One region of the Streptomyces sp. NPDC033136 genome, then DNA from elsewhere that is predicted to be linked to it. Evidence: riboswitches for the same ligand, from Rfam matches in the RefSeq annotation. Region 1 holds a riboswitch; the other holds the start of a gene.
What was found. A riboswitch is a leader RNA that binds a small molecule or an ion and turns the genes downstream of it on or off. The one in region 1 is predicted to bind thiamine pyrophosphate.
Positions count from the first base shown of each region.

Region 2: another riboswitch for thiamine pyrophosphate. It lies ahead of ACZ5TL_RS18870 (thiamine ABC transporter substrate-binding protein); the one in region 1 lies ahead of thiO (glycine oxidase ThiO).

Region 1 covers NZ_JBVIPD010000005.1:99,365-111,072, forward strand. Annotated here, with positions in the region: gene ACZ5TL_RS11070 (deoxyribonuclease IV) at 1-417, opposite strand, end outside; gene pknB (Stk1 family PASTA domain-containing Ser/Thr kinase) at 475-2,397, opposite strand; gene ACZ5TL_RS11080 (thiazole synthase) at 2,491-3,288, opposite strand; gene thiS (sulfur carrier protein ThiS) at 3,291-3,491, opposite strand; gene thiO (glycine oxidase ThiO) at 3,488-4,678, opposite strand; TPP riboswitch at 4,676-4,787, opposite strand; gene ACZ5TL_RS11095 (NAD(P)/FAD-dependent oxidoreductase) at 4,992-6,233, shown strand; gene ACZ5TL_RS11100 (Rv2175c family DNA-binding protein) at 6,318-6,683, shown strand; gene thiE (thiamine phosphate synthase) at 7,079-7,738, shown strand; gene metF (methylenetetrahydrofolate reductase [NAD(P)H]) at 7,834-8,757, shown strand; gene ACZ5TL_RS11115 (SCO2102 family sporulation regulator) at 8,814-9,770, shown strand; gene ACZ5TL_RS11120 (phytoene desaturase family protein) at 9,798-11,288, opposite strand.
Region 2 covers NZ_JBVIPD010000009.1:99,406-111,113, reverse strand. Annotated here, with positions in the region: gene whiG (RNA polymerase sigma factor WhiG) at 1-695, shown strand, start outside; gene ACZ5TL_RS18920 (TetR/AcrR family transcriptional regulator) at 789-1,346, shown strand; gene ACZ5TL_RS18915 (murein hydrolase activator EnvC family protein) at 1,620-2,198, opposite strand; gene rpsB (30S ribosomal protein S2) at 2,472-3,401, shown strand; gene tsf (translation elongation factor Ts) at 3,576-4,412, shown strand; gene pyrH (UMP kinase) at 4,597-5,355, shown strand; gene frr (ribosome recycling factor) at 5,522-6,079, shown strand; gene ACZ5TL_RS18890 (phosphatidate cytidylyltransferase) at 6,079-7,206, shown strand; gene ACZ5TL_RS18885 (SRPBCC family protein) at 7,344-7,796, shown strand; gene ACZ5TL_RS18880 (hypothetical protein) at 7,828-8,049, opposite strand; gene rlmN (dual-specificity RNA methyltransferase RlmN) at 8,218-9,324, shown strand; TPP riboswitch at 9,372-9,478, shown strand; gene ACZ5TL_RS18870 (thiamine ABC transporter substrate-binding protein) at 9,558-10,643, shown strand; gene ACZ5TL_RS18865 (ABC transporter permease) at 10,619-11,708, shown strand, end outside.

The sequences.
Region 1 (11,708 bases):
CGGCAGCAGGTGCTCCCGTACCTGCCGCAGCGCCACGGGCCGCTCCTGGCCGCCGGTCGCGCTGCCCGTGTGCACGACCACGCCCCGCGCCCCGATCGCCCGGCCCCGGCGCAGCGAGTGCCGCAGCGATTCCACCGACCGCTCCACGGTGGCCTCGGTGTGCGAGCCGAAGTTGATCAGGTAGGGGGCGTGCACGTACGCCGGGATCGACTCCGCCTCGCACGCGGCGCGGAACGCCTCGTCCTGCTTCGGGTTGCCGGCCGGGGTGGCCCAGCCGCGCGGATTGGCGACGAAGACCTGCACGGTCTCCGCCTTGAGGTCACGGGCGTACGCCAGGCCGACGGAGTGGAGTCCACCGGCCACGGGGACATGGCCGCCCACGGGATTGCGGGGAGGGCCGGACAGCTGATTGTTCACCCGTTCAGGGTGTCATGCGCCCGGCCCCGTCCCGTCCGGGCTCCCTGCCCGCGTCCGTCACCTGATCTTGATGGTGATCGTCGAGCCCTTGGGCGCGGTCTCGCCGCCCTCGACCGACTGGCCCTTGACCGTGTCGCCGAACAGGCCGAGCAGGCCGCGGTCCTCCTTGACCTGGAACCCGGCGGCCTCCAGCGCCTTCCTCGCGTCGTCCACGCTGTCGCCGACCACGTCCGGGACCTCGATCATCTCGGGGCCCTTGGACACGGTCAGCGTCACGGTGGCGCCCTCGGCGACCTGCGTGTCGGCCTTCGGGGACTGCGCCGCGACCTGGCCCTTGTCGAACTCGTCCGAGGTGACCTGCCGGGGCGAGATCTTCATGCTCAGGCCGGCCTCCTGCAGCTCCTCCCAGGCGTCGTCCTCGCTCTCACCGGTGACGTCGGGGACGTCGACCGGGGCGCCCTTGCTGACGACGAGAGCGATCGCCGAGCCTGCCCGTCGCTCGGTGCCGGCGGCGGGCTTCGTGCTGATCACGTAACCCTTGTCCATGTCCTCGCTGAACTCCTGCGTGACCATGCCGGGCTCCAGGCCGTCCGACCTCAGCCGCTCCTTGGCCCGGGCCAGTCGGTACGCCGCCACATCCGGCACCTTCACCGTCTCCGGGCCGTCGGAGACGGTGAACGACACGGAGTCGTTGACACGGATACGGCTGCCCGGCTCGGGCTGGGTACCGATGATCGTGCCGCGCTCGACGGTGTCGCTGTAGTCGTGGCTGACCTTGCCGACCTCGAGCCCGGCGTCCTCCAGTTGCTGCCGGGCCTGCGCTTCGGTCTTCGACAGCAGCGCCGGGACCTTGGTGAACTGGCCGGAGTTGATGTACCAGACGCCCGCGCCGACCCCGAGGACCAGCAGCAGGGCGGTGACGATCGAGAGGACGCCACGCCGCGGCAGGCGTCCCCGGGGTGGTGGCGGAGGCGGCGTCCGCAGCCGGCTGGTGCGGTGCACCGCCGGCTCGGCGTCCTCGTCGACGGGCAGCGGCCGCGGCACCGTCAGCGCCCGCGGGATCACGCTCGTCCGGTCGTCGGCGTTGTCGTGGTCCGCCGTGAGCGCCTGCGGCGGCACCGCGTCCAGCTGGTCCTCGCTGAGCCGGCCGCGTCCGTCGCGGACCCGCGCGAGCAGCGCCACCGCGTCGTGCGGGCGGATCTCCGGAGTGCGGGCGGTCGCCGAGGCCACCATCTCGTCCAGCTCGTACGCCAGGCCCGGCACGGCGGCCGAGGGCGGCGGCACGTCCTCGTGCAGGTGCTTGTAGAGGATCACGGCGGGGGAGTCCCCGTCGTGCGGCTTGTCGCCGGTCAGCATCTCGTACAGCATCACGCCGCAGGCGTACACGTCGACGCGGGGGGCGGTGGTGCCGTTCTCTATCTGCTCGGGGGCGAGGTACGAGACGGTGCCGAGGACGGTGCCGGTGGTGTTCGTCACCGTGTCCACGGCCCGGACGAGCCCGAAGTCGGCGACCTTGACCCGGCCGTCGTCCCCTATCAGGACGTTCTCCGGCTTCATGTCGCGGTGCACGAACCCGGCACGGTGGGCGGCGCCCAGTGCGGCCAGCACCGGCTCCAGGATGTCCAGGGCGGCGCGCGGCTGCAGCGCCCCGCGCTCGCGCAGCACGTCGCGCAGAGTGCAGCCGGCGACGTACTCCATGGCGAGGTAGACGTACGAGCCGTCGGTGCCCTGGTCGAAGACCTGCACCACGTTCGGGTGCGCCAGCCGGGCCACCGACTTCGCCTCCCGGATGAACCGCTCGACGAACGAGCCGTCGACCGCGAGCGAGGGGTGCATCACCTTGAGGGCGAGGACCCGGTCGAGCCGGGTGTCCACGGCCCGGTAGACCGTGGCCATCCCGCCGACCGCGATCCGCGCGTCTACGCGATACCGGCCGTCGAGCACCTGCCCGACCAAGGGGTCCTGAAGGGTCGTGTCCACGCAGGCGAGTGTACGAGCCGCCACCGACAGCCCCGGCCCCCCGTCGGTTTCGGGGCGGGACTGCAGCCGACCTGTGACGTGTGCCCGGCCCGCCTACCGGAACGCGGGCCGCTCCGGATCCAGCGCGGCCATGCCCTCGGCCGGCGACGACGCCTGAGCGAAGTGCCGCCGCGGGATCCGCCCCGCCCGGTACGCCAGCCGCCCCGCCTCCACGGCATGCCGCATCGCGTCGGCCATCAGCACCGGCTCCTGCGCCCGCGTCACCGCCGAGGCGAGCATCACACCCGCACACCCCAGCTCCATCGCCAGCGCCGCGTCCGACGCGGTCCCGGCGCCCGCGTCCAGGATCACCGGCACGCGCGCGTGCTCCACGATCAGCTGGAAGTTGTGCGGGTTGCGGATGCCCAGCCCGGAACCGATCGGCGAGCCGAGCGGCATGATCGCCGCGCAGCCCACGTCCTCCAGCTTCCGCGCCAGCACGGGGTCGTCGTTGGTGTACGGCAGCACCGTGAACCCGTCGTCGACCAGTGTCTCGGCCGCGTCCAGCAGCTCGATCGGATCCGGCAGCAGCGTGCGCTCGTCGGCGATGACCTCCAGTTTGATCAGGTCCGTGCCGAGGGCCTCGCGCGCGAGGCGGGCCGTGAGGACGGCCTCCGAGGCGGTGAAGCAGCCCGCCGTGTTGGGCAGCACCCTGATGCCGAGCTTGTCGAGGACGGACAGCACCGAGCCGTGCACCGAGGCGTTCACGCGGCGCATCGCGACCGTCGTCAGCTCCGTCCCGGACGCGACCAGCGACCGCTCCAGCACGTCGAGACTGGGCGCCCCGCCCGTACCCATGATCAGGCGGGACGTGAAGGACGTACCACCGAGGACAAACGGATCGTCGGCCATGGTCAGCCTCCCTGGACTGCGGTGAGGACCTCCACGCGGTCTCCCTCGGAGAGGGGCGTGGACGGCCACTGTGTGCGCGGGACGACGGTTTCGTTGAGGGCGGCGGCCACTCCCGAGGGCGACGCGGTCAGCGACTCCACGACGGTGCCGAGAGCAGTGCCGGGCCGGACGTCCCGGGGCTCCCCGTTGACGGAGATGTTCATGCGGGCTGCTCCGTGAGTGCGGTGACGGTGCTGAAGCGCTTGGGGGTGAAGGGGCCGGCCTCCTCGGGGAGTTCACCCGTCGCCAGGGCGTGCGCCAGGGCGTCGCCGGTCACCGGCGTGAGCAGCACGCCGTTGCGGTAGTGTCCGGTGGCCAGCAGCAGCCCCTCCAGCCCGGTCGGGCCGAGCAGCGGCGCGTTGTCGGGGGAGCCGGGGCGCAGCCCGGCCCGGGTCTCGGTGAGCGGCAGCTCGGTGATGCCCGGCACCAGCTCGTGCGCGTCGCGCAGCAGCTCGTACACACCGCCCGCGGTCACGGTCGTGTCCCAGCCCAGCTCCTCGCTGGTCGCCCCGACGACCAGCTCGCCGCTCTCGCGCGGCACCAGGTAGACATGGCTGCCGCGTACGACCGCGCGCACGGTCCGGCTGAGGAACGGCCCGTGCCGCTGCGGCATGGTCAGCCGTACGACCTGCCCCTTCACCGGCCGCACGGGAGGCAGCACGTCCTCCGGCACCCCCGAGAGCCGCCCGCTGAGGCTGCCCCCGGCGAGCACCACCTGCCCGGCACCCAGCTCGCTCCCGTCGGCCAGGACGACGCCCGCGGCCCGGTCCCGTACGACGGTCAGCCGCTCCGCCCAGGCCCGGTGGACGACCACGCCGGCCCGCTCGCACGCGGCCACCAACGCCCCGGCCAGCCGACGGGGGTCGATCTGGTGGTCGCCGTCGACCCGCAGCCCGCCGCGCACGCCCGGCGCGAGCATCGGCTCCAGGCGCCGGCACTCGCGCCCCGACAGCCACTGCGACTCCAGGCCCGACTGCTGCTGCAGGGCGTGCAGTTCGCGCAGGTGGGCCCGGTCGTCGGCGTCCAGGGCCACGGCGAGGGTGCCGCAGCGGCGGTAACCGAGGTCGTGGCCGGTCAGCTCGGTGAGTTCGGACGCGAAGTCCGGGTAGCGCCGGGCGGAGGCCAGGTTCAGGCCGAGCAGGGTCTGCTCGCCGTAGTGCAGCTCGGTGACGGCGGCCAGCATGCCGGCCGCGACCTGCGCGGCTCCGCCGCCCGGCTCCGGGTCCACGAGGGCCGTGGCGAACCCGCGCTGCGCGGCCCGCCAAGCCGTGACCAGGCCGATGATCCCGCCCCCGACGACGAGGACGTCTGATGTGGCGGACGTATCCGATGCGGTGGACGTAGGCGACATGGGCGTCCAGCCCCTCCCTTCGCCGGCATGACCCGGATCAGGTTCGTACGGTCGGAGGCCGCCAGCCTCCCTCTCAGCCCGGTGCGTCCGGGCTCCCGCGAGTGCTTTACGTCGGCCACCCTAGCCCGAGGCGGCGGAGGGCGGTAAGAGAGCCTCCACCGGGGCCCGGGTCCGGCACCCGGGCGGCGACGTCGTACACGGGCCGATCGCGGGTACCCGGACAGACGGGCCCGGGCGGCGGGACGAGTGCTGTGGAGCAGGTCATGACGCGGGAGCAGTGACTGACAGAACGTCAGGTGTCTATGGTGATCAGGTGAGCGAGCAGACGCAGGAAACAGGCTCGTCCGCGCCGCGGCGCGTGGTCGTGGCGGGCGCGGGCATGGCCGGTGTGCAGACCGCGGTCGCCCTGCGGGAGCAGGGCTTCACCGGCACGGTGATCCTGATCGGCGCCGAGCCCCACCAGCCCTACGACCGGCCCCCCTTGTCCAAGGCCGTGCTGCTCGGCAAGGCCGAGGGCTCCGCCTTCGACGTCGACTTCGAGGCCCTCGGCATCGAACTGCGCCTCGGCTGCGAAGTGCTGGGCCTGCGCCCCGCCGACCATGAGCTGGACACAGAGGACGGACCCGTGCCCTACGACGTCCTGGTCGTCGCGACCGGTGCCGAACCGGTCCGGCTGCCCGGCGCGGAGGGCGTACCCGGGGTGCATCTGCTGCGCACCCTGGACGACGCCGAGCGGCTGCGGCCGGTGCTGGCCGGCCGGCACGACATCGTGGTCGTCGGCGCGGGCTGGATCGGCGCGGAGTTCGCCACGGCCGCCCGCGAGGCGGGCTGCGCGGTGACCGTCGTGGAGGCCGCCGAGCGGCCGCTGGCCGGGGCGCTGCCCGCCGAGGTCGCCGCACCGATGACCGGCTGGTACGCCGACGCGGGCGCGGTCCTGCGGACGAACGCGCGCGTGGCGCGCGTCGAGCCCGGCGCGGTGCTCCTCGACGACGGCTCGCGGCTGCCCGCCGACGCGGTCGTCGTCGGCATCGGCGCCCGCCCCGCGACGGCCTGGCTGGCCGGCTGCGGGATCGAGCTGGGCACCTACGGCGAGATCGTCGCCGACAAGCACCTGCGCACGTCGGCGCCGGATGTGTACGCGGTCGGCGACTGCGCGTCCTTCCCCTCCGGGCGCTACGGCGAGCGCCTGCTGGTCCACCACTGGGACAACGCCCTGCAGGGGCCGCGCACGGTCGCCGTGAACGTCGTCGGCCGGGCCTCGGGGGAGACCCCGGCGGTGTACGACCCGGTGCCCTACTTCTGGTCCGAGCAGTTCGGGCGGTTCGTGCAGTACGCCGGGCACCACGCCGCCGCGGACGCGACCCTGTGGCGCGGCGACCCCTCCGGTCCCGCCTGGACGGTCTGCTGGCTGCGGGGCGACCGGCTGGTCGCGCTGCTGGCGGTGGGCCGCCCCCGGGACCTGGCGCAGGGGCGCCGCCTGATCGAGTCGGGCACGCCGATGAACCCGGTGCTGCTGGCGGACCCGGCCCGGCCCATGAAGGCGGCTGCGGCCTAGGTGCCTGTTACCGGGGCCTCTGTGCCCGCCCGGCCGGACCGGGTCGGCTTCCGACTGTCGATGGTGGATGGCAGGCTTGTCACCGTGACCGAGATTGACGCAAAGATCGATGCTCTCGTCCCCGCCTGGCTCACCCTCCCCGACATCGCCGAACAGCTCGGCGTCGAGGTGACGCGTGTGCGGCAGCTGGTCAAGGAGGGCCAGCTGATCGCCGTACGCCGCGGTGAGAACCGCGCGCTGCACGTCCCCGCGGCGTTCATCGACGGGGACAAGGTCGTCAAGGGCCTGTCCGGGACCCTGACGCTCCTGCGGGACGACGGCTTCACGGACGAAGAGATGCTGGAGTGGCTTTTCACCCCCGACCCCAGCCTGCCCGGCACCCCGGCGCAGGCGCTCAGCGAGAACCGCGGCACGGAGGTGAAGCGCCGCGCCCAGGCGCTCGCGGTCTGACCCGCCCTCGCTCGAACAACCGTCCGGCGCCGTGTGAGCGGAGCCGGACCTGAACAACCGCCCGGTGTGGGGCCGTGGCCCGTGGGGTCACGGCCCGGGGACGGGCCGCGCCTGTTCGGGGCGGGTGGGGCTGCCGTGACCGCCCCGGGGCAGGCGTAAGGTGCCCGAGGCGCTCGCAGCGGGACGTGGGCGCTCGCTCCCGCGCCACGCCACGGAACGGGGGGCGCTTCGCGCCAGCACCATACGCAGTCGCACCTGCACCCGCACGGACACTCGGGCGCACCCGTACCCGCACCCACACGGGTACGACACCGACGTGCCCGTCGGCGCGCCGTACCCGTACGACCGGCGTACCCGCGGGCGGGCCCGCGCCACCGACACCCAGGGGGACACGCATGACCGGCACCGCCACCACCGCCCGGGCCCGGCTCGCCGACGCCCGGGTCTACCTGTGCACCGACGCCCGCAAGCGCCAGGGCGACCTCGCGCCGTTCCTGGACGCCGTGCTGGCCGGCGGGGTCGACATCGTGCAGCTCCGCGACAAGGGCATGGAGGCCGGCGAGGAATTGGAGCACCTGGCGGTCTTCGCCGACGCCTGCGCCCGGCACGGCAAGCTGCTCGCGGTCAACGACCGCGCGGACGTCGCACACGCCGCCGGCTCCGACGTCCTGCACCTCGGCCAGGGCGACCTCCCGGTCCCCGCGGCCCGCGCGGTCCTCGGCGACGACGTCCTGATCGGCCGTTCCACGCACGCCGAGTCCGAGGCGGCCGCGGCCGCCGTGCAGGACGGCGTGGACTACTTCTGCACCGGCCCGTGCTGGCCGACCCCCACCAAGCCCGGCCGCCACGCCCCCGGCCTGGGCCTGGTGCGCCACACCGCCGCCCTGGGCACCGACCGCCCCTGGTTCGCCATCGGCGGCATCGACCTCGGCAACCTCGGCGAGGTCCTGGACGCCGGCGCCCGGCGCGTCGTGGTCGTACGGGCGATCACCGAGGCCGACGACCCGGGCGCGGCGGCGGCCGAGTTCGCGAAGCGGCTGCGGGAGCGTGAGTGACGCCGGTCTGTCCAAGGGGTGGACAACAAGTGGACAAAGCGGTCAAATGTCAGCGTCCGGTTGGGGGACCGACGGCCCCTGGCTAACCTGCCGGTATGGCCCTCGGCACCGCATCCATCAGGTCGGACCACGCTCGCACGGTCCGCGACATGCTCGCGTCCGGCAAGACGACGTACTCGTTCGAGTTCTACGCCCCCAAGACCCCGAAGGGCGAGCGGAACCTGTGGAACGCGCTGCGCCGGGTCGAGGCCGTGGCGCCCGACTTCGTCTCCGTGACCTACGGCGCGGGCGGCTCCACCCGCGCGGGCACGGTCAAGGCGACCGAGGCGATCGCCTCCGACACCACCCTCACGCCGATCGCCCACCTCACCGCCGTCGACCACTCGGTGGCCGACCTGCGCAACATCATCGGTCAGTACGCCGACGCCGGGATCCGCAACATGCTCGCCCTGCGCGGCGACCCGCCCGGCGACCCGATGGGCGACTGGGTGCCGCATCCGCGGGGCCTCGCCTACGCCGCCGAGCTCGTCGAGCTGATCAAGGCCTCCGGCGACTTCTGCGTGGGCGTCGCCGCCTTCCCGGCGATGCACCCGCGCTCCACGGACTGGGACGCCGACGTCCGTCACTTCGTCGACAAGTGCCGTGCGGGCGCCGACTACGCCATCACGCAGATGTTCTTCCAGTCGGAGGACTACCTCCGGCTGCGTGACCGGGTCTCGGCCGCCGGCTGTGACACCCCGATCATCCCCGAGGTCATGCCGATCGCCAGCGTGCGGTCGCTGGAGCGGATCGGCTCGCTCACCAACGCCGCGTTCCCGGCCGCCCTGAAAGAGCGGATCCTCACAGCACAAGACGATCCGGCCGCTGTACGCTCCATCGGTATCGAATTCGCCACGGAGTTCTGTGCGCGGCTGCTCGCCGAGGGTGTGCCCGGCCTGCACTTCATCACGCTCAACAACTCCACCGCGACACTGGAGATCTACGAGAACCTGGGCCTGCACCACCCACCGCAGGCCTAGACCGTTCGCACCGGTATACGACACACTGCGTAGCGGCCACTGGGAGAGGGGCGTACATGGGCTGGGCGGTCCTCTACATCGCGTTCGGCATCGTCGCGCTGTGGCTGCTGGGCGAGGTGCTGCTGCAGTACAAGGCGCGGCTGCGCTGGCGGCTGCTCGCCTTCGGCGGCTTCCTCGGCGTCGTCATCGGTGTCCTGATCTCGCAGGTCGTCGTGATCGGACTGGGCGCCGCCGCCTTCGCGGTCGGCCAGACCTACGTGACCCTCTCGTTCCGCAGCGGCTTCGCGGCCGGCTGGGCGATGAACGCGCCCGTGCTGGGCGGCAGCAAGCGCCGGCGTGGTGAGCGCGGCAGCCGCCAGGAGCCGACCCTCGAGGTCTCCGGCCTGGAGGCCGCCGACGGCGGTTACGGCGACGAGGACGCCGGCCACCGCCGCGGCACCGCCGACTACGGCCAGGACTACGGCCAGGACGACGACTACGACCGCGACGACGTCTTCACCCCGGCGCGCCCCGGCCGTGAGACGGCCGCCGAGACCACCTCGGTCTACGAGCCGCAGCCCATGCCCGAGGACACCGGCTCCTACGGCGTCTACGGCGACAACGGATACCAGGGCCAGTCCCACGAGCAGTCGCACGACCAGTACGCCGCCCAGGGCGCCGACCCGTCCTACGGCTACGACTACTCGGGCTACGGCCAGCAGCAGGGCTACGACGCCACCGGCCAGCAGCAGTACGCCGCCTACTCCGACCCGTACATCGGCTCCTCGAACTACGGCGGCGGCTCGTACGACACCGGCTACGGCGACCAGCAGTACTACGGCCAGCAGGGCTACGGACAGGACCAGTACCCCGGCACCTACGGCGGAGAGACCCCGCCCGGCGGGGTGTGGGTCCCGCAGCAGCGCAACACCGACGAGTACGGGCAGGAACTGCCGCCGGAGCAGCCGTACCCGTACCAGGGCGGCGGGCAGCAGCCGCAGGGCAACGGCTTCGACGAGCAGTACCGCTTCTGAAGCCGGCCGCTCCTAGGCGACCTCACTTCACTGCGAGCCCCGGAACTCCGGTCCCTCCACGATCAGTCCCGCGACCAGCGCGCCCGACATGCCCGCGTGCGGCAGTCCGCCGCCGGGGTGCGCCCAGCCGCCGACCGTGAACAGGCCGGGTACGCGTGTGCTGTTGGACGGGTGCAGCAGCCGCCCGCCGGCCGCCGCCAGCGCGGGCACGGGCACCGCTCCGCCCTCCGCGCCCGTCGCGTCCGCGATGTCGGCCGGGGTGCGCACCTCCTGCCAGAGGAGGCGGTCGCGCAGACCGGGCAGGGCGCGTTCGGCGACGGTGACCATGTGTGCGGCGAGGTCGTCGTAGGACCGGTCGAGCCGCGCGGGGACCACCGTCGTGAGGGTGACCGCCTCGTGGTCCTCCGGAGCCGACCGCCGCTCACCGGGCCGCAGGACCGTCACCGTCGGATGCGGATGCCGCACCGCCGCGCCGAACAGGGCCTCCAACTCGGCCTCGCGGTCCTGGGTGTGGACCACCGTGCGGTGGGCGGTGCCCTCGGGGCGGGGGCCGCGCAGGGCGAGCAGGACCGTCAGCCGGCCGGCCGCCGCCCGCTGCGGAGGCACCTCGCCGGCGCCCCGCACCCCAGGGCCGGCGGTCAGCCGGTCCAGTACGCCAGGAGCGACGCCCGCCACCACGGCATCAGCCTCGGCGACCGTCCCGTCGGTGAGTTCGACCCCCGAGGCCCGGCCGTCCTTCTCCAGCACACCGGTCACCTCGGCGCCGAAACGGAACTCGACCCTCCGGGCCACGCACCGCTCGTACACCGCCCGGGCCAGCTCGCGCAGGCCGCCGCACACGTACCAGGTGCCGAAGGCGTGCTCCATGTACGGCAGGACGGCCGCGCTCGCCGGGGTGGTGCGGGGGTCCAGGCCGTGGGTCAGGGCGTGGCTCTCCAGGAGTGCGGCGAGCCGGGGGTCGCGCAGCTCCCAGGCGCCGATCTCGGCGAGTGTGCCGGCCCGGCGGGTACGCAGCAGCCGCTTGTGGGGCACCGCCGGGTAGGGCTCGCGGTCGGCCAGCACCTGCCAGTTCGGCCACAGCGGCTCCTCCAGGAGGGGCCGGCGGGTCCGGTCCCAGGCCTCGCGGGCCCGGACCAGGAAGTCGCCCCACCGCTTCCCGGCGCCCGCGCCGAGCCCCTCGTCCAGGGCGGCGACGACCCCCGCGCGCGAGGCGTTCGGCAGGGACACCCGTGTGCCGTCCGCGAAGACATGCCGGGACGACGGGTCGACCTGGACCAGCTCGACGCAGCGCTCCAGCGGCTCCTTGCCGGTCTTGACGAACAGGTCGCGGTAGACGGCGGGCAGCGGGAGCAGGCCGGGGCCCGTGTCGAAGGAGAACCCGTCGCGCTCGAAGCGGCGCAGCGCCCCGCCGTACGTGTCCGTCCGCTCGTACACCGCCACCCGGTGGCCCGCGACGGCCAGCCGGGCGGCGGCCGTCAGCGCGCCCATCCCGGCGCCGATCACCGCAATCCGTGCCATGCCAGGGACTTTATCGGCCCCCGCTGACAGCCCCTCGCCGACCACCTTCGAGTACCGGCGCGGACGTGATCGTGACCAGGCGGCGACGGAGCGTCCTGAGGTCGCGTGCGCAGGAGTGAGTACGCGTACCTAGACGCGGAGTTGAGTACGCGCGCGGATGGGGGACGACCTGCCGGAACGAGAGAGTGGAGACACGGAGAGGGGCACGGCTCCGGCACCGGCGACACGGGGCGCCGGAACGGGGCCGGCCCACGATCCGCTCCTTCCGTCGACGGCGTCGGCGGAAGCGAGGCACGGGGGAGAAACCGGGGGACGACCGCAACGGGGGTCCTGCGGGGGGAAGCACGGGGGAGCAGGGAAGGCGCCGGTTCGGGGTGGCCCGCGGGGGACGCGGCCACACCGGACCGGCGCCTTCACGTG
Region 2 (11,708 bases), on a different contig from region 1:
TCCTGCACTACTCGCCGCTCGTGAAGTACGTCGCGGGACGCGTCAGCGTGGGCCTGCCGTCCAACGTCGAGCAGGCGGACTTCGTCTCGTCCGGGGTGTTCGGTCTCATCGACGCGATCGAGAAGTTCGACATCGACCGGGAGATCAAGTTCGAGACGTACGCGATCACCCGGATCCGCGGCGCGATGATCGACGAACTCCGGGCGCTGGACTGGATCCCCCGGTCGGTGCGGCAGAAGGCGCGCAACGTGGAGCGGGCGTACGCCACGCTGGAGGCGCGGCTGCGGCGGACGCCGTCGGAGGGCGAGGTGGCCTCCGAGATGGGCATCGCGGTCGAGGAACTCCACGCGGTGTTCAGCCAGTTGTCGCTGGCCAACGTGGTGGCCCTGGAGGACCTGCTGCACGGCGGCGGGGCCGAGGGCGGCGACGGGCTGAGCGTCATGGACACGCTGGAGGACCACGCCGCCGACAACCCGGTCGAGGTCGCCGAGGACCGGGAGCTGCGGAGGTTCCTGGCGCGGGCGATCAACACGCTGCCCGACCGGGAGAAGACCGTGGTCACGCTGTACTACTACGAGGGACTCACCCTGGCCGAGATCGGTAACGTCCTGGGCGTGACCGAGAGCCGGGTCAGTCAGATCCACACCAAGTCCGTGCTGCAGCTGAGAGCGAAACTGGCGAGCTTCGGCCGCTGACCTGGCCGGATGACGTCGGGCCGGCAGGAGGTACTCCCCTCGGGCGTGACGCGTCCGTAGAGTGTTGACGTGCCAAGGATTCGAGCGGCCTCCGTGGCCGAGCACCGGTCGATGCAGCGAGCCGCCCTGCTGGACGCGGCTCGTTCCTTGTTGTCCGAGGGCGGTACGGAGGCGCTGACCTTCCCGGCCCTCGCCGAGCGGACGGGCCTCGCGCGGTCGAGCGTCTACGAGTACTTCCGGTCCCGGGCTGCCGTGGTCGAGGAGCTGTGCGAGGTCGACTTCCCGGTCTGGGCGGCCGAGGTGTCGGCGGCGATGGAGCGGACGCGGACGGCCGAGGGCAAGATCGAGGCGTATGTGCGGCAGCAGCTGGAGCTGGTCGGGGACCGGCGGCACCGGGCCGTGGTCGCGATCTCGGCGAGCGAACTGGACGTGGGCGCCCGGGAGAAGATCCGGGCGGCGCACGGCGGGCTGGTCGCGATGATCGTAGAGGCCCTCGCGGAGATGGGGCATGAACAGCCCCGGCTCGCGGCGATGCTGGTGCAGGGGGTCGTGGACGCGGCCGTGCGGAGGATCGAGCTGGGGGCGGCGGAGGAGCCGGGCGCGATCACCGAGGCGGCCGTCCGTATGGCCCTGCGGGGTGCACGAGGCTGACTGCCGGGGCGCCCGCCCCGAGTTCTCGGCTTCGCTCGGACAGGGCTCCCGTCGCCCGAGCGGCACGGCCGCCCGGGGCCAGGGGCCTTCTGACGGATCTCCGTCGGAGAAGGACGGCGTCCGGTGCGTGCTCTCGGTTTGCCGCGCGGAAACCCTCGTACTGGGCGTACTTGGGCTTTCGCGCCGTGCGGCGAGTGGGGGTCCCCCTGCTCGAAGAGGAGCTCGGGGGGCGTGCCCGGCGTCATGACGCCGGGGAGATCCGTCAGAAGGGTCTCAGGAAACCCCATGGACCGGCAGGAGGCGCGACGGCCCCCTGTGGAGCAGCCACGGTGGCAGCAGGGACAGGGGGCTCAGATAGGTCTCGCCCCTGAGCAGCCCCCAGTGCACGCAGGTGGTCCCGCAGTGTGAGCCCGTGGCGTCCGCCGTGCCGATCACCTCGCCGGGTGTGACCTCCTCGCCCTCTTCCACCGCCGCCGTCACCGGCTCGTACGTCGTGCGCAGCGGTGGTTCGCCCGTCCCTGCCAGCTCCACCGAGACGACCCCCTTGCCGGCCACCCGGCCCGCGAACGACACCCGGCCCGCCGCCACCGCCCGCACCGGGGCCCCCGGCACCGCCGTCAGGTCCACACCGCGGTGGCCCGGGCCGTAGGCCGTCGCCGGGGGCTCCCAGCCGCGCAGGACCCGGGGGCGTGAGCCGACGGGCCAGGTGCGGCCGACCGCCGGCACGGTGACGTCCGCGACCGGTGCGTTCGCCGCGAACAGGGGCGGCGGCGGGGCCAGCAGGACGGCCGCCGTCATGACCAGCAGCAGGACCAGGCGCGCACCACCACGTACACATCGCTTCACTCGCATGGGGAAAAGCGTCCCGGAGCGCGGCCGGCACCGCCCGGGGCTGTGGACCGGCCACCGGTTGTGGACAACGGCGTCACCCGGTGCCCCGCGGGTCCCGTACACTTCTGGTGGCGATCCGGGTCACCGGGTCGACTTCGCACGCCCCGATACGCACCCCGGCAACGGGCCGTATCAGCGCCCCTCGGTCCCTCGTGGCACGGCGCGCAGTGGGCGTCAGGCGCGGAAGCCGTCCGGCATCCGCGGCACAACCGAGAAAATCAAGGAGATACGGCCATGGCCGTCGTCACGATGCGGGAGCTGCTGGAGAGCGGCGTCCACTTCGGTCACCAGACCCGTCGCTGGAACCCGAAGATGAAGCGCTTCATCTTCACCGAGCGCAACGGCATCTACATCATCGACCTGCTCCAGTCGCTGTCGTACATCGACCGCGCCTACGAGTTCGTCAAGGAGACCGTCGCCCACGGCGGCACGGTCATGTTCGTCGGCACGAAGAAGCAGGCGCAGGAGGCCATCGCCGAGCAGGCCACCCGCGTCGGCATGCCCTACGTCAACCAGCGCTGGCTGGGCGGCATGCTCACCAACTTCTCGACCGTCTACAAGCGTCTGCAGCGCCTCAAGGAGCTCGAGCAGATCGACTTCGAGGACGTCGCCGCGTCCGGTCTGACCAAGAAGGAGCTTCTCGTGCTCTCGCGCGAGAAGGCCAAGCTGGAGAAGACCCTCGGCGGTATCCGCGAGATGCAGAAGGTGCCCAGCGCCGTCTGGATCGTGGACACCAAGAAGGAGCACATCGCCGTTGGTGAGGCGCGGAAGCTGAACATTCCGGTCGTCGCGATCCTCGACACCAACTGCGACCCCGACGAGGTCGACTACAAGATCCCGGGCAACGACGACGCGATCCGCTCCGTCACCCTGCTCACCCGCGTCATCGCCGACGCCGTCGCCGAGGGCCTCATCGCCCGCAGCGGTGTCGCCACCGAGGGCAAGGGCGAGAAGGCCGCGGGCGAGCCGCTCGCCGAGTGGGAGCGTGACCTGCTCGAGGGCGAGAAGAAGGCCGACGAGGCCGCCCCCGCCGCCGAGGCCGCTCCGGCCGTCGAGGCCGCTCCGGCCGCTGAGGCTCCGGCTGCCGAGGCCGCCCCCGCCGCCGAGGCTGAGGCCGAGAAGCCGGTCGAGGGCGAGAAGCCGGCCGAGGCCGAGCAGGCCTGACCCGTCAGTCCGAGGTGACGGCGGGAGCGGTACGGCAGCCAGCAGCGCCTCCGGCGCGGTGAAGTCCGCTCCCGCCGTTCATCCGTAGGTCAGCGGAAGGACAGTGCCCCCGACTCCATGGGGCACATCCGCAGATCGTCGATCTTCCAGACTTCGAGAGAGATTCACAGACTCATGGCGAACTACACCGCCGCCGACGTCAAGAAGCTCCGTGAGCTCACGGGCGCCGGCATGATGGACTGCAAGAAGGCGCTGGACGAGGCCGAGGGCAACGTCGAGAAGGCCGTCGAGGCGCTCCGCATCAAGGGCCAGAAGGGCGTCGCCAAGCGCGAGGGCCGCTCCGCCGAGAACGGTGCCGTCGTCTCGATCATCGCCGACGACAACTCCTCCGGTGTCCTGGTCGAGCTGAAGTGCGAGACGGACTTCGTCGCCAAGGGTGACAAGTTCCAGGCCGTGGCCAACACCATCGCCGAGCACGTCGCCAAGACCTCCCCGGCCGACCTCGAGGCCCTGCTCGCCTCCGAGATCGAGGCCGGCAAGACCGTCCAGGCGTTCGTGGACGAGGCCAACGCCAACCTCGGCGAGAAGATCGTCCTGGACCGCTTCGCGCAGTTCGCCGACGGCTACGTGACGGCGTACATGCACCGCACGATGCCCGACCTGCCCCCGCAGATCGGCGTCCTCGTCGAGCTGGACAAGCCGAACGCGGAGATCGCCAAGGGCGTCGCCCAGCACATCGCCGCCTTCGCGCCGAAGTACCTCTCCAAGGAGGACGTGCCGGCCGAGGTCGTCGAGTCCGAGCGCCGCGTCGCCGAGGAGACCACCCGCGCCGAGGGCAAGCCCGAGGCCGCCCTGCCGAAGATCGTCGAGGGTCGCCTCAACGGCTTCTTCAAGGACGCCACGCTGCTCGGCCAGCCGTACGCGCTCGACAACAAGAAGTCCGTCCAGAAGATCCTGGACGAGGCCGGTGTCACCCTGAAGCGCTTCACGCGCATCAAGGTCGGCATCTGAGTCCGTACCGCGATCGGCGCGCGACCCCGATAGGGTCGACAGCAGTCGTCCGGGTGCGCCGTCACAGGGGTGGCGGGCGACAGCAGATCTGACGAGGAGGCCATTGCCGTATGGGATGCGAAACACGCCCCGCCGGCAGTGGCCTCCTTCGTATGTGCAACAGGTGAAAGAGGCGGGATCCCCCATGACCACCAAGGCCCAGAAGAGCGACGACGGCAAAGTGCGCGGCCGGTTTCTGCTGAAGCTGTCCGGAGAGGCCTTCTCCGGCGGTGGGGGCCTGGGCGTCGACCCCGACGTGGTGCACAAGATCGCCCGCGAGATCGCGGCCGTCGTGCGCGACGGTGCGCAGATCGCGGTCGTCATCGGCGGCGGCAACTTCTTCCGCGGTGCCGAACTCCAGCAGCGCGGCATGGACCGGGCCCGCTCCGACTACATGGGCATGCTCGGTACCGTCATGAACTGCCTCGCCCTCCAGGACTTCCTGGAGAAGGTGGGCGTGGACTGCCGGGTGCAGACCGCCATCACCATGGGCCAGGTCGCCGAGCCGTACATCCCGCTGCGCGCCGTACGGCACCTGGAGAAGGGCCGCGTGGTCATCTTCGGCGCCGGGATGGGCATGCCGTACTTCTCCACCGACACCACCGCCGCCCAGCGCGCCCTGGAGATCGACGCCGAGGCGCTGCTCATGGGCAAGAACGGCGTGGACGGGGTCTACGACTCCGACCCGAAGACCAACCCGGACGCCGTGAAGTTCGACCACCTCGGCTACGGCGAGGTCATCACCCGCGACCTCAAGGTCGCCGACGCCACGGCCGTGACGCTGTGCCGCGACAACAAGCTCCCGATCGTGGTCTTCGAGCTGCTGGCGGAGGGCAACATCGGACGCGCCGTCAAGGGTGAGAAGATCGGCACGCTGGTGGGGGACCCCGGCAGCCGGGACTGACACCCCGGGAACAACCCCGTCCGGGGGACGGACGGGACGGAGCCGGGCCGGGGGATGGACAATGTCCCGCCGGTCGGGAACCGTGCAGGAAGAAGACGCGACGCAGCCGGCCGCCGCCCCACATGGAACCGCAGCCGGGCCTACTCAAGACACGCAGGAGCAAGTGGTGATCGAAGAGACCCTCCTCGAGGCCGAGGAGAAGATGGAGAAGGCCGTCGTGGTCGCCAAGGAGGACTTCGCCGCGATCCGCACCGGCCGTGCGCACCCGGCGATGTTCAACAAGATCGTGGCCGACTACTACGGCGCGCCGACCCCGATCAACCAGCTGGCCTCGTTCTCGGTGCCCGAGCCGCGCATGGCCGTGGTGACCCCGTTCGACAAGAGCGCCCTGCGCAACATCGAGCAGGCCATCCGCGACTCCGACCTGGGCGTCAACCCGAGCAACGACGGCAACATCATCCGGGTGGTGTTCCCCGAGCTGACCGAGGAGCGCCGCCGCGAGTACATCAAGGTCGCCAAGAGCAAGGGTGAGGACGCCAAGGTCTCCATCCGCTCCGTGCGCCGCAAGGCCAAGGATGCCATCGACAAGCTGATCAAGGACGGCGAGGTCGGCGAGGACGAGGGCCGCCGTGCGGAGAAGGAGCTCGACGACACGACGTCGAAGTACGTCGCGCAGGTGGACGAGCTCCTGAAGCACAAGGAAGCGGAACTGCTCGAGGTCTGATGAACGACTCTTCCTGGGGGGCGCCGCCACAGGCCGGGTACTGGGGGCCCACCGACCAAGGGCAGGGCCACGGCCCCGTCCGGAGCCCCGGCCAGGGGCACGTCCCGGGGGCCGCTCCGGCGGGCCCCGCATACGATGCGTATGAAGCGCCTCAGACTCGCCCCATGCCCGTCGTGCCCGACATGCCCGACTTCGGCGGAAACCAGGATGGCGACCGGGGGGCCGCTCGGCTGAGCGGCCCCCCGGTCCGAAACGACACGAATCCGGAGCCCATGCCCGACGCCTCGCAGCCGGCCCCCAAGCCGCAGAAGAAGAGCGCGGGGCGCGACCTGAGCGCCGCGATAGGGGTCGGCGTCGGGCTCGGCGCGGTGATCGTCGCGTCGCTGTTCGTCGTCAAGGCCGTCTTCGTCGGTGTCGTCGCGGTCGCCGTCGTGGTGGGCCTGTGGGAGCTGACCAAGCGGCTGGAGGAGCGCAGGGGCATCCGGGCGCCGCTCGTGCCGCTCGCGCTCGGCGGTGCCGCGATGGTCGTCGCCGGGTACGTCCGGGGCGCCGAGGGTGCCTGGGTCGCCATGGCGCTCACCGCGCTGGCCGTGCTCGTCTGGCGCATGACGGAACCGCCCGAGAACTACCTCAGGGACGTCACCGCGGGCGTCTTCGCGACGTTCTACGTGCCGTTCCTCGCGACGTTCGTCGCGATGATGCTGACCGCGGACGACGGGCCGCAGCGGGTGCTCACCTTCCTGCTGCTCACGGTCGTCAGCGACACGGGTGCCTACGCCGTCGGCTGGCGGTTCGGCCGGCACAAGCTCGCGCCGCGCATCAGCCCCGGCAAGACCCGCGAGGGCCTCGCCGGCGCGATCGCCTTCGCCATGGTCGTGGGGGCGCTGTGCATGCAGTTCCTCATCGACGACGGTGCCTGGTGGCAGGGTCTGGTGCTCGGTCTCGCGGTCGCGGTCAGCGCCACGCTCGGTGACCTCGGCGAGTCCATGATCAAGCGGGACCTCGGCATCAAGGACATGGGCACGCTGCTGCCCGGTCACGGCGGCATCATGGACCGCCTGGACTCGCTGCTGCCCACGGCTCCGGTGGTGTGGCTGCTGCTCGTGCTCTTCGTCGGGTCCGGCTGAGCCGGGCCAGTCATCGTCAGTGAGCTCTCGTCCGGCCGGGCGGGAGCTCACTGGCGTATCGAGCGGCGTCTCGTACCGAGCGGCGACGCGGGGCGGGAAGTGGGACGATGCAGAGGTACCTCCCGAAGGAGGCCGTCATGACCACCATCCGACAGACCATCGATGTGGACCGCCGCCCCGAGGACGTCTACGACTACGTCATGGACACCTCCCGCCTGCCGGAGTGGCAGCTGAGCGCCGTGTCCGCGGAGCGTCTCGACGAGGGCCCCGTCCGCGTCGGCACCCGCGTCAGGGTCACCCGCCACGTCGGCAGCCGCCGGGTGATGCCGATGACCATGGAGGTCACCGAGTACGACCCGCCGCACAGCTGGGCGATGCGCGGCGTCGACGGTCCCGTCCGGGCCACGGTGCACGGCGAGGTCGAGCCGTTCGACGAGGGGCGTCGCTCCCACGTCACGATCGACATCGACTTCGAGGGCCACGGCATGGGCAAGGTCCTCGTCCCGCTCGTCGTGCGCCCCCAGGTCCGCAAGGAACTCCCGCGCAACGAGCAGCTCCTCAAGGACCGGCTGGAACACACGGGCGGCTAGGGCCCTTCAACGGCTGCAGGGCAGACCCTGATCACGCGAACGGCGACAGACCCTTGTCCTCCAGGTGAGCGAGCAACGAGTCAAGGCATGCGTCTGCCGTCGCCAGGTCAGCACGGAAGAACGAGTCCTCGCCGAGCGGCCCACCGCTGACGATGACCATCCATGCCTTCCTCCGCTCGGCCATGCGGTCACCGTCGGCCTTGAAGACGGTCGTGACCCCGCGCTCGGCGAGCCACTCCATGAGCTCGAGCATGTCCACTCGCACCCCTCCGGAGCGATCATCCCACCCCCGGAGCACGCGCTCCCGGGCCGTCCCCGGGCCGTGCGAGGCCGACCGGCGACGACCCGCCACCCACGGGTGACCGCCCCCACCCGGCTCTGGCCTGGGCCGCCGGAGTTGATCTGCCACACTGGACGGGTTATGCCTGCACCCGGAGAACTCACATTCGTCGCCCCGCGCGGAGCCAAGAAGCCGCCGCGGCATCTCGCCGACCTCACTCCTGCCGAGCGCAAGGAGGCCGTTGCCGCGGTCGGGGAGAAGCCGTTCCGTGCCAAGCAGCTCTCGCAGCACTACTTCGCGCGGTACGCGCATGATCCGGAGCAGTGGACCGACATCCCGTCCGCCTCCCGCGGCCGGCTGCGGGAGGCGCTGCTGCCCGAGCTGATGACCGTCGTGCGGCATCTGTCGACCGACCAGGGCACCACGCGCAAGACGCTGTGGCGGCTGTTCGACGGGACGCTCGTCGAGTCCGTGCTGATGCGCTACCCGGACCGGGTCACCATGTGCATCAGCTCGCAGGCCGGCTGCGGGATGAACTGCCCGTTCTGCGCGACCGGGCAGGCGGGGCTGGACCGGAACCTGTCCACCGCCGAGATCGTCCACCAGATCGTGGACGGGATGCGGGCCCTCAGGGACGGGGAGGTCCCGGGCGGTCCGGCGCGGCTCAGCAACATCGTGTTCATGGGCATGGGCGAGCCGCTCGCGAACTACAACCGGGTCACCGGCGCCATCCGGCGGCTCACCGACCCCGAGCCCGACGGTGTCGGACTCTCGCAGCGCGGTATCACCGTCTCGACGGTCGGGCTCGTCCCGGCCATCCACCGGTTCGCCGACGAGGGCTTCAAATGCCGCCTCGCCATCTCGCTGCACGCCCCCGACGACGAGCTGCGCGACACCCTCGTGCCCGTGAACACGCGGTGGAAGGTCCGGGAGGTGCTGGACGCCGGCTTCGAGTACAGCGCCAAGTCCGGGCGTCGGCTGTCCATCGAGTACGCGCTGATCCGCGACATCAACGACCAGGCGTGGCGTGGTGACCGGCTGGGCCGGATGCTCAAGGGCCGGCCCGTGCACGTCAACCTGATCCCGCTGAACCCGACGCCCGGCTCCAAGTGGACCGCCTCGCGGCCCGAGGACGAGAAGGCGTTCGTGGCGGCCATCGCCGCGCACGGTGTGCCGGTGACCGTCCGGGACACCCGTGGTCAGGAGATCGACGGGGCGTGTGGTCAGCTCGCGGCCACCGAACGGTAGTGTGGCGGCCGTAAGCACATCTTCATGTTCGACTCTTCGACACCTGCATATTCCGACAGGGGAGCGCCACAGCGCTGAGAGTGCGGCACAGGGCCGCAGACCCTCCGAACCTGGCCCAGGTCATTCTGGGTAGGGAGATCGGTCATCACTCGAGCTGTTGCGCCCTGCCCGGGACCCCCGACAAGTCCCGGGCGGGGCCGCGTCTTCTCCTGGTCACCCCCAGGAGGAATCCAGTGAGCAACAACATCAAGCGGCTGACGGCGGTGGCCGTCGGGCTCGGCCTGGCCGGCACACTCGCCGCGTGCGGCTCGTCCGGCGGCGGTCAGGGGTCCGGCGACTCAACGACCGTGACCCTCGTCAGCCACGACTCGTGGGCCGCGTCCGAGGACGTCATCGCGGCCTTCGAGAAGCAGTCCGGTTACCAGGTCGAGGTCCTCAAGGACGGCGACGCCGGGCAGGCCGTGAACAAGGCCATCCTGACCAAGGACAACCCGCAGGGCGACGTCTTCTTCGGCGTCGACAACACGCTGCTGTCCCGCGCCCTCGACAACGGCCTGTTCCAGCCGTACGAGGCGAAGGGCTCCGACACGATCCTGCCGGAGTACCGCGTCGACCAGGACAAGCACCGGGTCACACCCGTCGACACCGGCGACGTCTGCGTCAACTACGACAAGAAGTACTTCGCCGACCGCAAGCTCGACCCGCCGCGGAGCTTCGACGATCTCGTCAAGCCCGCGTACAAGAACCTGCTCGTCACCGAGAACGCCTCCACCTCCTCTCCCGGCCTCGGCTTCCTGCTCGGCACCGTCGCGAAGTACGGCGACGCCGGATGGGAGGGCTACTGGATGAAGCTCAAGGCCAACGGCGTGAAGGTCGTCGACGGCTGGGAGCAGGCCTACAACCAGGAGTTCTCCGGCTCAAGCAGCGGCAGGAAGGCCAAGGGCGACCGGCCGCTCGTCGTGTCGTACGCCTCCTCGCCGCCCGCCGAGGTGATCTACGCCGACCCGAAGCCGAGCACGGCCCCGACCGGCGTCGCCGAGGGCACCTGCTTCCGGCAGGTCGAGTACGCAGGGCTGCTCAGCAACGCGAGGAACACCGAGGGCGGCAAGGCGTTCCTCGACTTCCTGCTCAGCAAGGAGTTCCAGGAGGACGTGCCGCTCAACATGTTCGTCCACCCGGTGCGCGAGGGCGCCCAACTGCCTCCGGAGTTCACGAAGTACGGGCCGCAGGCCGAGGACCCGGAGACCATGGACCCGGCGAAGATCGCCGACCACCGTGACCAGTGGGTCAAGTCGTGGACCTCACTCGTACTGAAGTAGGTGTCCGGAAGCGGGGCGCGGCGGCGCGGTTCGGTCTGCTGGCCGTGCCCGTCGCGTTCTTCGCGGTCTTCTTCGCCTACCCCGTCACCGCGATCGTCGCGCGCGGTCTCAAGGCCGACGGGGCCTGGCACCTCGGGCGGATCGGGGAGGTGCTGGCCCAGTCCGGCATCCGCCACGTCCTGTGGTTCACCACCTGGCAGGCGCTCGTCTCCACCGCGCTCACGCTGCTGGTCGCGCTCCCCGGCGCGTACGTCTTCGCGCGCTTCGACTTCCCGGGCAGGCAGGTGCTGCGGGCGGTGGTGACCGTGCCGTTCGTGCTGCCGACGGTCGTCGTCGGCACGGCGTTCCTGGCGCTGGTCGGGCGCGGTGGGCTGCTCGACGAGCTGTGGGGCGTACGGCTGGACACCACCGTGTGGGCGATCCTGCTCGCGCACGTCTTCTTCAACTACGCGGTGGTCGTAAGGACCGTCGGCGGGCTGTGGGCCCAGCTCGACCCCCGGCAGGAGGAGGCCGCGCGGATGCTCGGCGCGTCCCCTCTGAAGGCCTGGCGGCAGGTGACCCTGCCGGCCCTCGGACCTGCCGTGTCCGCCGCCGCGCTCATGGTCTTCCTGTTCACCTTCACCTCCTTCGGTGTCGTCCAGATCCTCGGCGGCCCCACCTTCTCGACCCTGGAGGTGGAGATCTACCGGCAGACGTCCGAGATCTTCGACCTGTCCACGGCGGCCGTGCTGACGCTGATTCAGTTCGTCGCGGTGGGGGCGGTCCTCGCGCTGCACGCCTGGACCGTGCGGCGGCGGGAGACCGCGCTGCGGCTGGTGGACGCGTCCGTGACCGCGCGCCGGCCGCGCGGTGCGGGGCAGTGGGCGCTGCTGGGCGGGGTGCTCGTCACCGTCGTCGTGCTGCTCGTGCTGCCGCTGGCCGTGCTGGTGCAGCGGTCGCTGGACGCACCGGGCTTCGGCTACTACCGGGCGCTGACCAGCGACGACGGGGGAGTGTTCCTGGTCCCGCCGATCGAGGCGATCGGCAACTCCCTGTCGTACGCGGTCGCCGCCACGGCCATCGCCG